2 regions of the Paenibacillus sp. JCM 9796 genome follow, and region 2 is predicted to be linked to the other one. Evidence: predicted binding sites of a transcription regulator. Region 2 holds the regulator's gene; the other holds the start of a gene.
The links. The regulator LexA, encoded in region 2, represses DNA repair genes until DNA is damaged. The targets are predictions, from matches to a motif close to CGAACATATGTTCG.
Positions count from the first base shown of each region.

Region 1: recA (recombinase RecA) is a predicted target of LexA. The motif match lies at 3,243-3,256, and genes of this name have one in related genera.

Region 1 is NZ_AP043723.1:5,167,733-5,175,274, reverse strand. It holds gene rny (ribonuclease Y) at 1-1,099, opposite strand, end outside; gene ACZ439_RS24890 (RecX family transcriptional regulator) at 1,345-2,049, opposite strand; gene recA (recombinase RecA) at 2,117-3,166, opposite strand; gene ACZ439_RS24880 (competence/damage-inducible protein A) at 3,350-4,594, opposite strand; gene pgsA (CDP-diacylglycerol--glycerol-3-phosphate 3-phosphatidyltransferase) at 4,634-5,221, opposite strand; gene rimO (30S ribosomal protein S12 methylthiotransferase RimO) at 5,218-6,546, opposite strand; gene ACZ439_RS24865 (YajQ family cyclic di-GMP-binding protein) at 6,690-7,181, opposite strand; gene ACZ439_RS24860 (helix-turn-helix domain-containing protein) at 7,288-7,542, opposite strand, start outside.
Region 2 is NZ_AP043723.1:110,545-118,086, forward strand. It holds gene ACZ439_RS00545 (aldo/keto reductase) at 1-907, opposite strand, end outside; gene ACZ439_RS00550 (DUF896 domain-containing protein) at 923-1,117, opposite strand; gene ACZ439_RS00555 (LysM peptidoglycan-binding domain-containing protein) at 1,286-1,645, opposite strand; gene lexA (transcriptional repressor LexA) at 1,792-2,412, shown strand; gene glnA (type I glutamate--ammonia ligase) at 2,565-3,902, opposite strand; gene ACZ439_RS00570 (MerR family transcriptional regulator) at 4,001-4,414, opposite strand; gene ACZ439_RS00575 (methionine gamma-lyase family protein) at 4,512-5,759, opposite strand; gene hflX (GTPase HflX) at 5,752-7,086, opposite strand; gene spoVK (stage V sporulation protein K) at 7,083-7,542, opposite strand, start outside.

The DNA of each region.
Region 1 (7,542 bases), 600 kb from region 2:
GCGCTTTCCCGATGTCATGAAGAAGTCCGGCACGTTTCGCCAATGTCACGTCTTCTCCGAGCTCTCCTGCCATCAGTCCTGCGAGGTAAGCGACCTCCATGGAATGCTTCAGCACGTTCTGACCGTAGCTGGTACGGAATTTCAGACGACCCAGAATTTTGATCAGATCCGGGTGGAGTCCGTGTACGCCGGTTTCGAAAGTCGCTTGCTCGCCGTACTCGCGAATCCGCTCGTCCACTTCTTTGCGGGACTTCTCCACCATTTCTTCGATTCGAGCCGGGTGAATACGTCCGTCGGCTACGAGCTTCTCAAGCGACGTACGCGCAATTTCACGGCGAATCGGATCGAAGCCGGACAAGATAACCGCTTCCGGCGTATCGTCGATAATGAGGTCGATACCGGTCAAAGTTTCCAGTGCCCGGATGTTACGGCCTTCTCTACCGATAATGCGCCCTTTCATTTCTTCGTTAGGAAGCGCAACAACGGATACGGTGGTTTCGGCCACATGATCCGCGGCGCATCTTTGGATGGCCAAAGTAATAATGTCTCTGGCCTTCTTGTCGCCTTCTTCTTTGGCTTGTTGTTCGATTTCTTTAATCAATTGCGCGGTTTCATGGCGAACTTCCCGCTCCACGTTCGTCAAGATGATCTGTTTCGCATCATCCATCGTCAACGAGGAAATTCGCTCCAACTCGGAAACTTGATCACGATAAATCTGATCAATTTGCGCTTGGGTTTCTTCGATTCGTTTCTCCTTGTTGGCGACCTGCTCTTCTTTTTTCTCAAGAGATTCTAATTTTTTATCCAGCGATTCCTCTTTTTGCAACAGTCGTCTCTCTTGTCGTTGTGTTTCGTTTCGACGTTCACGAATGTCTTTTTCAGCTTCGGTTCTGAGCTTGTGAATTTCGTCCTTCGCTTCCAGAACCGTTTCCTTTTTCAGTGCCTCCGCTTCTTTGCGAGCGTTGTCGATGATCTGCTGTGCGGCATGTTCAGCACTTGAAATTTTCGCCTCTGCAAGGGACTTGCGGATAAAATAACCGATCCCGAAGCATAGTACACCAACAACGAGAACAATCAGGATCCAGATGATCGGTTCCATCCAGTTCACCTCCCTCGTTGTTTCTCCAAGGGGTAAGCTTGGGATAATCAGGTTGTTTAATCCATTCTACATACGTTAGAAAAAGTAAAAATTGGCGATTTTACTTTGCGAATCGTCTCCTTGGGCTGTCAAGGAATGATTCTGTATATGATGAATATACATGATTATTTTATAGTTTGGTCAAGAAGCTTGTCAAGCTGTTGGCCTTCGCCCCCTATCTAAATAGGATAAATATTTTAATCGGATCACTCATATTCCGAAAGATCCAACTCCGCCAAGTCATCATCGTCCATGCTGCGCTGCGGCATTTTGCCCAGAACTTGTTGAACGACGGTTAACGTGTACCCTCTGCGCTGCAAGAAGGAAGCGATTTTCCGCCGGGCTTTCGACGGGTCTTCCTCCCACTCCCGCTTGTAACGTCTGGAAACGAGCGCGTAGGCCGCCTCCCGCTCCGTCTCCGCGTCCACTCCGGCAAGAGCCGTTTCGATATGCTCGTTGGGTACGCCCTTTTGCTTCAATTCCTGTTTGATCCAGTGACGCCCTTTCTTTTGCGATTGCGAACGCTGCTTCGCCATTTGTTCCGCAAACAAAGCGTCATTCAAGTACCCTTCCGTTCTCAGCCGGGAAATCACGTCTTCGATGACATCCGGCTGAAATTCCTTTTCCTTCAGCCGCGAACGCATCTCGTGTTCGGAGCGAAGCCGGCTCGCCAGCAATCGAACAGCGCTCAAGTAAGCCTTATGCCTCTCTTCAGCCGCCAGAATCCGTTCCATCTCCGCAGACTCCACCTGCGCACCCTTTAAGAGCCGGTACTTGATCATAATGTCTTCATGGACGGAAAAAGCCAACTTATCGTCTATGAAAACATTGTACCGCTGCTGAGCTCTCGCCTGACGCTCCACTTTCGTAATAAAACCGCCCAGCGGTGCGCTTTCTTGATAACCGGTCATCCATACTACCTCCACAAGAAACGGCGAAAAGGCACCCTTCTGCTAAGAAAAGGTGCCTTAAGCCGATTTATTCGAGTACTGCCAAATCCTCTTCTTCCTCTTCATCATCGTCCGTATTCGGTCCGACTACTGCAACCAAATTGCTGGTTTCCCGAATTTTCTTCTCGATCGCATCCGCCAGATGCGGATTTTCCTTCAAGAATTGCTTCGCGTTCTCACGGCCTTGACCAAGACGCTCGCCACTGTAGGAATACCACGCGCCGCTCTTCTGGATAATATCCATTTCTGTCGCGATGTCGACGATGCTGCCCTCTTTGGAAATTCCTTCGCCGTACATGATATCGATCTCCGCTTGTTTGAACGGCGGCGCTACTTTATTCTTAACGACTTTAATCTTCGTCCGGTTACCGACCATATCGTTGCCTTGCTTGATCGTTTCTACGCGGCGTACGTCCAAACGTACGGAAGAATAAAACTTGAGCGCCCGTCCGCCGGGGGTCGTCTCCGGGTTCCCGAACATGACGCCGACTTTCTCGCGCAGCTGGTTGATGAAGATGGCGATCGTCTTCGACTTGTTGATCGCTCCGGACAGCTTACGCAGCGCTTGCGACATCAGACGCGCTTGCAGCCCGACGTGCGAATCCCCCATCTCCCCTTCGATCTCCGCTCTCGGCACGAGCGCGGCTACGGAGTCGATGACGATGATGTCGACCGCGCCGCTTCGTACGAGCGCTTCCGCGATCTCGAGCGCCTGTTCGCCCGTATCGGGCTGTGACAGGAGCAGTTCGTCGATGTTGATGCCAAGCTTGCTTGCATAAAGCGGATCAAGAGCGTGCTCCGCATCGATGAATGCCGCCGTGCCGCCTACCTTCTGCACTTCCGCGATGGCATGCAGCGCTACGGTCGTTTTACCTGAAGACTCCGGTCCGTAAACTTCTATAATTCTACCGCGCGGATAACCGCCGATACCGAGCGCGATATCGAGCGCAAGCGAGCCGCTTGGAATAGTTTCCACTTGCATGTGGGTAGATTCACCCAGTTTCATAATCGACCCTTTACCAAACTGCTTCTCGATTTGACGAAGGGCATTTTCCAGTGCTGCGCGACGATCCGTCAAGAGACTCACTTCCCTCTTCTATATTCTCTTATGTTTCCATCATAACGGTTTTCATAACCTTTGCCAAGGTTTTTCTCGAACATATATTCGCATCTTGGTCCAAATAAAAACCGTAACAAGGTTTAAAGTTGTTACGGTGCTTCCGCGTAAATCTATTATACTTTATTTTCTAGTGAGCGGCAACTACGATTTTAGCCGTTCCCACAGCTGATAGAGCGCGCTTTTGGACGCGCGCAGCTTGATTGTCGAGCGGTTGCCCCATGCTTGCAGCTCAACCGCCGCCGCCTCGCCCCCGCCCGCAATCCCGACATACACCAAGCCAACCGGCTTGCCTTCCGATTCCGAGGGTCCTGCCACGCCGGTGACGGATAGTCCGTAATCGGCCCCGCACAAAGTCCGTACGGCCTCCGCCATCCGGATCGCCGTTTCCGCGCTGACGGCTCCGGGAGCTCCCTCGCCTTCGAGCTCGTTCAAGGGAATGCCGAGCACGCGGTGTTTCACCTGGTTCGTATAACTGATCAACCCGCCGGCGAAAGCGTTCGAGCTGCCCGGTACGGCCGTCAGCAAATCGCTGAGCTGTCCTCCGGTGCAGCTTTCGGCCACGGCGAGTGTTTGGCCGCGGAAAGCGAGCTCCCGCAAGAGGAATTCTTCGAGCGAGATGTCTTCTGCCGCATAGATGAAGCCTCCGAGCCGGCGGCGTATCTCATCCTCCAGCGGTTTAAGCTTCCGTGCGGCTTCCTGCGCGCTTCCTGCGCGCGTCGTTAACCGAATGGCCACCTCGCCTTCCTTGGCGTAAGGCGCTATCGTAGGATCCGTCTGCGCGTCGATCAAATCGATCAGTTGATGCTCCAGCGACGACTCGCCGATGCCTGCAAACTTGAGCATGGTCGAATGAAGCGCCTCCAGACCTTCGACATTCGCTTCTAACCACGGTTTGACCTGAAGCTCGAACATCGGCTTCATTTCGCTCGGCGGACCCGGCAGAAGCACGTAGCGCGTGCCGTCCACCGTTAAGGCGACGCCCACCGCAAGGCCCGTTTCGTTCGCCAGGGGATCGCTCCCTTCCAGCATCAGCGCCTGCCGGGCGTTGCTCTCGACCATCGGCATGTTTCGTTTGGCGAACAGCTCCGTCATTTTGTCCATCGAAGGCTGGTGGATCACCAGCGGCCGTCCAAGCACCTCGGCAAGCACATCCTTCGTTATGTCGTCCTGCGTAGGCCCCAGACCGCCCGTGCAAATAATCAAGTCGGCCCGGCTCTTCGCAAGCGCAAGCGATTCCTTGATCCGTCCGGCATTGTCACCGACGACCGTATGAAAATATACGCCGATGCCCAGGTCGGCCAAGCCTTTAGATAAAAACTGCGCGTTCGTATTGGCGATTTGACCCATCAGCAGCTCCGTGCCGACGGCGATAATTTCCGCTCTCATCCTATTCCCCTCCGGATACAACAAAAACAATAGGTCGCCCTACTGTTTCTTGTCGTCGAAATTGATAACGTGTTTGTTTTTAATAAAATAATCAAAGCCGGAATAAAGCGTAATAATTGCAGCTACCCAGCTGGCTACGAGATCGAAACGGAAATCGATGAAAGCAAACGGGAAGTTGTTGATAAGAAGCGCAATAATCGCCGTGATTTGCGTCGCTGTCTTCCACTTGCCCCATTTGCTTGCAGCCATGACGGTGCCTTCCAGCAGAGCGATTTGACGCAGGCCGGTGACTGCAAACTCCCGGCTGATGATCACAATCGCAATCCAGGCGTCCAGTTTATCCATCTCGACCAGAGAGATGAGTACGGCGGATACGAGCAGCTTGTCGGCAAGCGGGTCCAGAAGCTTGCCCAGATTCGTGACAAGCTTCCGTTTTCTCGCGATATAACCGTCAAGGCTGTCCGTGCTGGCCGCAATAATAAAGATCAGCGCAGCGATAATCTGATTGTACGTAATCGTAAATTGCTCGATCCGGACATGCGGGAATTTGACGTTAATGAGCAGGAAGAACATGATGATCGGTACTAAAAAAATTCTCGCCAACGTAATCCGGTTGGCTAAATTCATGCCACAACCTCCCCGGACAGATCAAATTCGAACGAATGCGTAATGCGAACCTTGGCAATTTCGCCGATCTGCAAATCGGCGCCGCGGGCAAACACCTCGCCGTCGATTTCCGGCGCGTCGAACTGCGAACGCCCGACATAAACATCGTTCCGGCCGTCGTATTTTTCGATCAGCACGTCGATCACTTGGCCGATCCGATCGCTGTTGCGTTCATTCGAGATTTCACGCTGTATTTCCATCAGCACGTTGGCCCGGTATTCCTTCACGTCGTCTGCCACTTGATCCGGCAACCGGGATGCCGGCGTATCCTCTTCCTTCGAATAGGTAAAGACGCCTAGCCGGTCGAACTTTACTTCGCGAACGAACGCTTTGAGCTTCTCGAAGTCTTCGTCCGTCTCTCCCGGGAAACCGACGATAATCGAGGTGCGAAGCGATACGCCCGGAATGCGGTCGCGGATTTTGCGGATCAGCTCCCGCGCGTCGCGCTGCCGTCCCGGACGGCGCATCCGCTTCAGGATGCCGTCCTCGCTGTGCTGCAGAGGCATGTCGATATATTTGCAAATTTTCGGATTGCCGGCAATCGTTTCGATCAGCTCATCGGTGAAAAATCCCGGATAAGCGTAATGCAGCCGAACCCACTCGATGCCCGGCACTTCGCTGACGCGGTTCATAAGTTCAGGCAGCTTGAACGAATCGTAAAGATCCGTACCGTAATTGGTCGAATCTTGCGCGATCAGGCTGATTTCCTTGACCCCTTGCGCGGCGAGCTGGGCCACTTCGTCCAAAATTGATTCGATGCTGCGGCTGCGGAACTTGCCCCGCATGATCGGGATGCTGCAGAACGTACAGGCGTTATCGCAGCCTTCCGCAATCTTCACATAAGCCGTATAACGAGGAGTGGACAAACGGCGCGGCAGCTTCTTCTCATAGTTAAACACCGGGTTACCGACAAAGATCGGTTTTTTCCCGGCCAGCGCTTCATCAATAATGTCGTTGATTTTATCGAAATCACCCGTTCCGACGATGCCGTCGATCTCCGGCATCTCGTTCATCAATTCCTTCTTATAGCGCTGAGTCAAGCAACCGGAAACGATCAAAGCTTTCAAATTCGCGGTTTCTTTCAGTTCCGCCATATCGAGAATCGTATTCACCGACTCTTCCTTCGCCGCGTCGATGAAGCCGCACGTGTTGACGATGATAATGGTCGCTTCTTCCTTCTCGGCTACGAGCTGGTACCCGCGTTCATGGACGAGGCCGGACATAATCTCGGAATCGACCAAATTTTTCTCACAGCCCAGGGTAACCACTTTGACTTTCTCTGTCATGAAATTTCCTCCAAAACGGCATGAAGCCTTTTACTTCTAATTGGGTCTGCTACAAGTATAATATACTCCCGCAAACAGTGTCAAAAACACGAAAAACCTTGCAGGTCTTAGAATCCGCAAGGTTTAAAGCCTACTCTGTGCCGTTAACGGAAATTGATGAACTGCAGCTCCAGCGGCAAATCGGCTTTGCGAAGCAGCTGCATGACTTGCTGAAGATCGTCTTTACTCTTTCCGGTGACCCGAATTTGATCGCCTTGAATTTGACTTTTCACCTTCAGCTTCGAATCACGAATCAGGATATTGATTTTTTTGGCAATGTCTTGATCGATGCCCTGCTTGACTTTAATCCGCTGGCGCACCGTGCTGTTCGCGGCCGGCTCAACCTTGCCGTATTCTAAATTTTTCAACGAGATGCCCCGCTTGGCCATCTTGGATTGCAGAATGTCGAGTACGTTCTGCAGCTTGAAATCGTCGTCCGAGACGACGACAAGCTCTTCCTTTTCCAAGGTGATGCTGCTCTTGCTGCCCTTGAAATCGAAGCGTGTGGCGATCTCTTTCTCCGCCTGGTTGATCGCATTGTTCATTTCCTGCATATCAAGCTTGGATACGATATCGAATGAATTTTCACTGCTCATGAATCGAACTTCCTTCCCGTCAAAATTTTACCAGTTTTTATTGTAACAAAAAAGACACCCTCTGCACAAAGGCAGCGCGTGTCTCCTTGGATGCCCGCCGATGCGGCTACGATTTCAGGAAGTCCACCTGCACGTTCTTCACGTTGGCCTGATTGCCGACCGGATAGCTTTGACCGTTAATGACAATCTCCATGGCGCTGGCTTTGCCAAAACGTAAATAAGCCGGATTGGCAAGTTCCCAACTTTTCACTTCCCCATTCTTCAATATTCCTTCGTGCAGCTGTTGGCGGCTTGTGCCGAGCTCGTCGATCTTCATCCAACACTCGTCGCCGACTACCTTCACCTCGATCTTGAGCTTATC
Region 2 (7,542 bases):
TGAAGTCGGAAAGCTTCCAGCCGACCGCTCCCATATTATCTTCAAACTGTTCAAGCGTACGAGCGCCGAATATCGGCGATGTAATCCCTTGCTTATGGATGAGCCAATTGAGCGCCACTTGTGCCGGCGTTTTATTGGTCTCTGCCGCTGCGCCAAGAACCTCATCCAGGATTCGGAAATTCTTATCGGTATTTCGCAGCTCCCATCGACTCTCGCCGTTTTTGTTAGAAAGGCGCCCTTCCGTCGGTTCGTTTCCGCGCTCGTAGCGCCCTGTCAAAAATCCGCCGCCAAGCGGTGCCCAAGGGATGACTCCTACGTTCTCCTCCAAGCAAAGAGGGAGCACTTCGCGGTCCATGGAGCGGCACACGAGACTGTACTGCGGTTGAATGGAAATAAACCGCGCGTAGCGGTTGAAGTCACTTAGATTTAACGATTTCATTAACTGGTACGCCAAGAAATTCGAGCATCCGATGTACCGAACCTTCCCTGATGCAACTAAATCGTCCAGCGCACGAAGCGTCTCTTCAATCGGTGTGACCTGATCCCAAACGTGAACTTGGTACAAATCGATATAATCGGTTCCTAAGCGTCGCAAACTGTCTTCGACGGCATCCATGATATGCTTGCGGGATAGACCGACTTGGTTCGGTCCGGGTCCGGTCTTCATTCGAACTTTAGTAGCCAGAACTACGTCCGATCTTCGTTCGCGAATCGCTTTACCGACAATCTCTTCCGATCTGCCGCCTGCATAGACGTTTGCCGTATCGATGAAGTTCCCTCCTTTATCCAGGAAACGGTTTATCATCTCTACGGACTCCCGTTCATCGGTCGTATGACCGAAGGTCATTGTTCCTAAGCAAAGTTCCGATACCAGAATACCGCTCTTACCCAAAGCCCGATATTGCATATCAAAACCCTCCTCCTACTTCTTCTCATCTTCATCAACAAATTTGATGTTATCGAGTTGAGTACGTAAGGAAGATTTGAAAGAATCAATGTACTTTTTACGCAATTCGTTACGTTCGTTCAACTCCGCTTCGCTCAATCCTTCGGATTTCGCTTTTCGAGCGAGTTCATTGATTCGCTTCACGGTAACATCATGTTCCGATTCCAACATGCCTATCCTCCCAGTCTTCTCGTGTTCCGGTTGTCGCCAGCTGTCGGAACCTGACAAGCATGTCCAGACAAATGGCGTTCGTTATCAAATTATACTTTGACATTATGGATAACGATTGTCAAGAGAATTGACAGGCGGGAAGAGCCTGAAATGTCAGGGCGAGCGGTATTACGGAAGCAACAATTGTTGACCGGCACGAATCGAAGCGTCCTTCAATCCGTTCTTTTTTTTGAGCTCATAGATGTATTCTCTCGGGTTGCCACCCTTAGCTATATGTTCATTGGCGATACTCCACAAGGTATCTCCTCGTTCGACGATAACGGTATGTTGTTCGGCCGGCAAGGAGGCGGCTGCATAAGCGTCCGAATTCCCAAGTAATGCCGTGATCACCGTGCTGATCCCGATGATCATGGCCAACACAAGACCCGTCAGAGCCAGACGCCCTAGCCGTTTGCGATTGCCGACCGCATCTGTTCTATTCATGGACGGCACGTTTACCGAAGTTTGACTGCTAATGATATGCATCATAATGACGACCCCCAAACATTTGTTCTTATATCAAAATAACACGAACACATGTTTGAGTCAATGCATTTTCTCGAACTTATGTTTGTACGAACGGCTATTCTGTGCTATACTTCCAATTAATAGTTTCTATATATTGGAGTGATACGATGAGCAAGATTTCCTCCCGTCAACAGGCCATTTTAAATTTTATTAAAAATGAAGTTAAGGATAAAGGTTACCCGCCTTCCGTACGTGAAATCGGCGAAGCGGTAGGTTTGGCGTCGAGTTCCACCGTACATGGACACTTGGAAAGGCTCGAGAAGAAGGGCCTTATCCGCCGAGATCCGACCAAGCCAAGAGCCATTGAGATTCTGGACGGGGAACCAGGAGAAGGCGCGTTCTCCGTTTCGGTAGCCCGCGTTCCGTTAATCGGACGGGTTACGGCGGGGGTTCCGATTACAGCAACGGAGAACATTGAAGATTACTTTCCGCTCCCCAGCCACTTTGTCGGCGATCAGAGCGTGTTCATGTTAAGCGTCGTCGGCGAAAGTATGATTGACGCAGGCATTCATCACGGGGATTATGTGATCGTCCGCCAGCAGCAGACCGCCAACAACGGCGACATCGTCGTGGCTATGACCGAGGAAGACGAGGCGACGGTGAAAACGTTCTATAAAGAAAGAGACCATATTCGGTTACAGCCGCAAAACCCGAGCATGGAGCCTATTCGGTTGAAAAACGTTTCTATTCTTGGCAAAGTCATCGGCGTATTCCGCGACATCCACTAACAACTCATAACCTCTCGAAGCTCGGCTGCTGCCGGATCGTGAGGTTTTTTCGATAAAAAAACCTCACGGAAGATCACCGCTAGGTCCTTATAGGTCTTGCTAAATTAAAGAAACGGACGCTCGGCTCAGCCGAACGTCCGTTTCTTTAATTATTAATAAAGCGTTAAATACTGCTCGCGCTCCCAAGCGTGAACTTGAGTACGGTAAATGTCATACTCGATTTCCTTAAGCTCGAAGAAATGAGCCAGCGCATGATCGCCGAGTGCTTCGCAAATGACATCGTCACGAAGCATTTCGTCGAGCGCTTGCTTCAAGTTGATCGGCAAGCTCGGAATGCCTTGCTCTTCCCGCTCCTCTTCGGTCATCACGTAAATATTGCGGTCCGTCGGAGGCGGCAGCTGCATTTTTTTCTTGATGCCGTCAAGGCCGGCCTTCAACATAACGGCCAGCGCGAGGTACGGGTTAGCCGCCGGATCCGGGTTACGCACTTCAACGCGCGTGCTGAGACCGCGGGAAGCCGGGATACGGATCATCGGGCTGCGGTTGCTGGCCGACCAGGCGACGTAACAAGGCGCTTCATAACCCGGTACAAGACGCTTGTACGAGTTGACGGTCGGGTTCGTAATCGCCGCGAACGCGCGGGCGTGGCGCAAAATACCAGCCATGTAATGACGTGCTTCTGCGCTTAGGCCGAGTTTGTCGCTCTCGTCGTAGAAGGCATTCTCTTTACCGCGGAACAACGATTGGTGACAATGCATGCCCGAGCCGTTAACGCCAAACAACGGCTTCGGCATGAATGTGGCATGCAGGCCGTGCTGACGGGCTACCGTCTTCACAACGAGCTTGAACGTTTGAATTTGGTCGGCCGCTTTAATCGCATCGGCATATTTAAAGTCGATCTCGTGCTGACCCGGCGCCACTTCGTGGTGTGACGCTTCGATCTCAAAGCCCATTTCTTCGAGCGTTAACACGATTTCGCGGCGGCAGTTCTCGCCGAGATCCGTAGGCGCCAAGTCGAAGTAACCGCCCTGGTCGTTCAGTTCCATGGTCGGATTGCCTTTCTCATCGGTTTTGAACAAGAAAAATTCCGGTTCCGGCCCGACGTTCATCGCGGTATAGCCCATTTCGTACGCTTCTTTCAACGCCGCTTTCAGAATGCCGCGCGGGTCGCCCGGGAACGGACGGCCGTCCGGCAAATAAATATCGCAAATCAAACGCGCCACGCGATCTTCCGTCACCCATGGGAACACGACCCAAGTATTCAAATCCGGGTATAAGTACATGTCTGATTCTTCGATACGAACGTAACCCTCGATGGAAGAACCATCAAACATCATTTTATTATCAAGCGCCTTCTCAAGCTGGCTTAAAGGTATTTCGACGTTCTTGATGGTGCCGAGCAAATCCGTAAATTGAAGTCGAATGAATCGAACGTTTTGTTCCTTGGCAATACGTAAAATATCTTCCTTCGTGTAGTTCTTATCCGTCACTGTGAAATCTCCTCCTTAAAAATCGGTACGTAATAACGAGGGGGTACCGCTCGCCCCGCCTCAGGTGAACAGAGCGGCGGTCGCTCCTCGGCCAAACCCTATTTTCTGAAAAAACGAGACAGTTCGCCTTGAATCAACGATACATGATTCGGTCGCTTGCCTCCGCCTATCAGCTGCTGCTTCAGCATCTTGTGCAGCTGGGAATCGGTCAGTTCCCGGCGTTTCACTTCGGATTGCTCGTTCAAGATGGTTGCATCCTCCGAATCTTTGTCGACCGGCAGCAGCACTTGTTTAATTCCTGCGATGTTAACGCCCTTCTCGATCAAATCCTTGATCTCCAAAAGACGCTCGACATCGTTGAACGAGTATAGACGCTGGTTGCCGCCGGTTCTTGCTGGAATGATCAATTCATGCTGCTCGTAGTATCGTATTTGTCTGGCGGTTAAATCCGTCAGCTTCATAACAATACCGATCGGAAAAAGGGCCATATTACGGCGGATATCATCACTCATGACTATCACCCCTAACACATAAAACCTTACTTTTATTGTAACCATGTTCTAGAAACGTGTCAAGTTATGTCAGGTTAATGCCACATGTAAGTAATGATTACAATAATTTGCGGTCGATCATGTTTTGGATGGCCGTCAGAACGCCGAGCTTACAGTGGGAATACGTCAAGCCTCCCTGCATGTAGGCAATATAAGGCTCCCGAATCGGCGCGTCGGCCGATAATTCCAGGCTGCCGCCCTGAATGAAGGTTCCGGCCGCCATAATGACCGGGTGCTCGTAACCCGGCATATCCCAAGGTTCCGGCACGACATGCGCGTCTACGGCCGCCGCCTGCTGAATGCCTTGAACGAAGGCGATCAGATGCTCCGGCCCGGTAAACCGGATGGCCTGAATTAAATCGGTGCGGGGATCGTTCCAACGCGGATGCGTCGTAAATCCCAGCTCGGCGAACAGTGCTGCCGCGAACACCGATCCTTTAACAGCTTGTCCAACCGTATGCGGCGCTAAATACAAGCCTTGGAACAAGGCCCGCGTCGTCCCGAGCATAGCGCCGACCTCCCCGCCGATGCCCGGAGCGGTCAACCGGTAGGACGCCAGCTCAACATACTCGCGCTTGCCCGCGATATAGCCGCCTGTAGGAGCCAATCCGCCGCCCGGGTTCTTAATCAGCGAACCGGCGATCAAGTCGGCCCCGACTTCGGTTGGTTCGTTAAGCTCCGTGAATTCGCCGTAACAGTTGTCCACGAATACGATAACGTCCGGCTTTATTTCTTTCACGAAACGAACCATCTCGCCAATCTGCTCGACGGTGAACGAGGCACGCCATGAATACCCGCGCGACCGTTGAATGCCGATCACTCTCGTTCGCGGAGTGATGCGCCGGGCGATCTCTTCATAGTTCGGCGAACCGTCTTCAAGCAGCTCCACCTCGCCGTAGCCGATGCCCCAGTCTTGCAGCGAGCCGAGTCCGTCGCCCGGTTTGCCTATCACCTTGTGCAGCGTGTCGTACGGACGACCTGTAATCGACAGCAGCTCGTCACCGGGCCGCAGGACGCCGAAGAGCGCCGTCCCGATCGTATGCGTGCCCGACACGAAATGCGGACGCACCAGCGCCGCCTCGGCGCCGAACACGTCGGCATACACGAGATCGAGCACTTCGCGTCCGCGATCATTATAGCCATATCCGGTCGAGCCGGCAAAATGATAATCGCTTACTTTAAACTTCTGAAACGCACGTATGACTTTCCACTGATTGCGATCGATCAACCGATCGAGTTCATTCATTCGTTCCCCGACTACCTTCTCCGCCTTCTCCATCAAGGCGAGCACCTGCTCGTTAAACATGTTCCGACGTCTCTCCTCTGTTCTCTCCCTGCGGCGCACGCGCCGAATCGTATGCAGCCAGCATGTATCCTATCTTATCGAACTCTTTATTGTTTACCCGTACCTTGAACAGCATGTCGCTGCCGTCCACTTCATTCTCCAGCACCTCGCCTACGCGGTACACAAGCGAGATGACATCCCCCTTATCGGCAGGAATACGGTACGTCCGGCTGTCGCCCATCAAATGTTTCTCTAACGCGTCGATCAATCGCCCGAGATCTTCTTCGCGATAAGCCGAGATGCGCAAGTAATCGCCTTCGGTCATCAGCATCTCCAATTGCTCCGGCGTGCACAGATCGATTTTGTTAAACACGGTTATCCGATCCTTGCCGTGTGCGCCGAGCTCTTCGAGCACCTCATCGACGACCTTCATCTGGATCGTCATCATCTCGGTGGAACTGTCCACAACGTGCAGAATAAGATCCGCTTCGTTGGCCTCCTCGAGCGTCGCGCGGAAAGCCGCGACCAAATCGTGCGGCAAGTTCTGAATGAACCCGACCGTATCGGTCAAGACGATCTCCAATCCGGTCGGCAGCTTCAGCGAGCGCGAGGTCGGATCGAGCGTGGCAAACAACTGGTTCTCGACATACACGTCGGCTTGCGTTAGCTGGCGAAGCAGCGTAGACTTGCCGGCGTTCGTATACCCGACGAGAGCGACTTGAAAGACGCCGGTCTTCTTACGCCGCTCCCGGTGAAGCGTACGGTGCTTCACCACTTCCTGCAGCTGGCGCTTCAGCTCGCTGATCCGATCGCGGATATGACGGCGGTCCGTCTCCAGCTTCGACTCCCCGGGTCCCCGGGTCCCAATGCCGCCGCCGAGCCGGGATAAATTCTTCCCGTGGCCGGACAGCCGCGGCAGCAAATAGCTAAGCTGCGCCAGCTCGACCTGGATGATCCCCTCGCGCGTCTTGGCGCGGCCGGCGAAAATATCCAGAATCAGCTGGGTCCGGTCGATGATTTTCACATCCAGAAACTGCTCCAGATTGCGCACCTGCGCGCCCGACAGCTCCTGGTCGAAGATGGCCGTGTTCGCGCCTTTCTCCTCCAGCAGCTCTTTCAATTCTTGCGCTTTTCCTTTGCCTATGAACCACTTGGAATCGGCGTATTCTTTATTTTGCGTCATTGTTCCGAGCACTTCGACATTGGCCGTCTCGGCGAGCCGGATAAGCTCGGCCAGTGAATAGTCGGGGTCGTACGTTTCCTCGCGCTTTAATTCCTGCGTAACCAGACTCACCAGTACTGCGCGTTCTTGGTGGTCCGGCGTAATTTCATGGCTCGTTTTTTTCATATAAATTTATATGTCTCCTTTGGGGATTTACGTTCCAGCTTGACGTCCTCCGGGCGAATGATCATCAAATCCTGTTTGGTCGGATGTACATGCGGGCTGCTTAACAGGCGGACGGCGTGATTGCGCATCGCTTTCTCGATCAAGTTGCGCACGAACCGCGCATTGCTGAAGGCGACCTCCATTTGATTTTTCTCGTTCGTGATTTGCTGCCGGATTTTCATCTCCGTCGATTGGGTTAAAGCATACTCCCGTTCCTTCACGATCAATTCGGCGATCTGCATCAGCTCGTCGACCGTGTAATCGGGGAAATCGAGCTGAATCGGAAACCGCGAAGGCAGCCCCGGATTCGTCGTCAGAAACTGCTCCATCTCTTCGGAGTACCCGGCTAAAATCAAAATAAAATTGTTCTTATGGTCCTCCATCGCCTTTACAAGCGTATCGATGGCCTCTTTACCG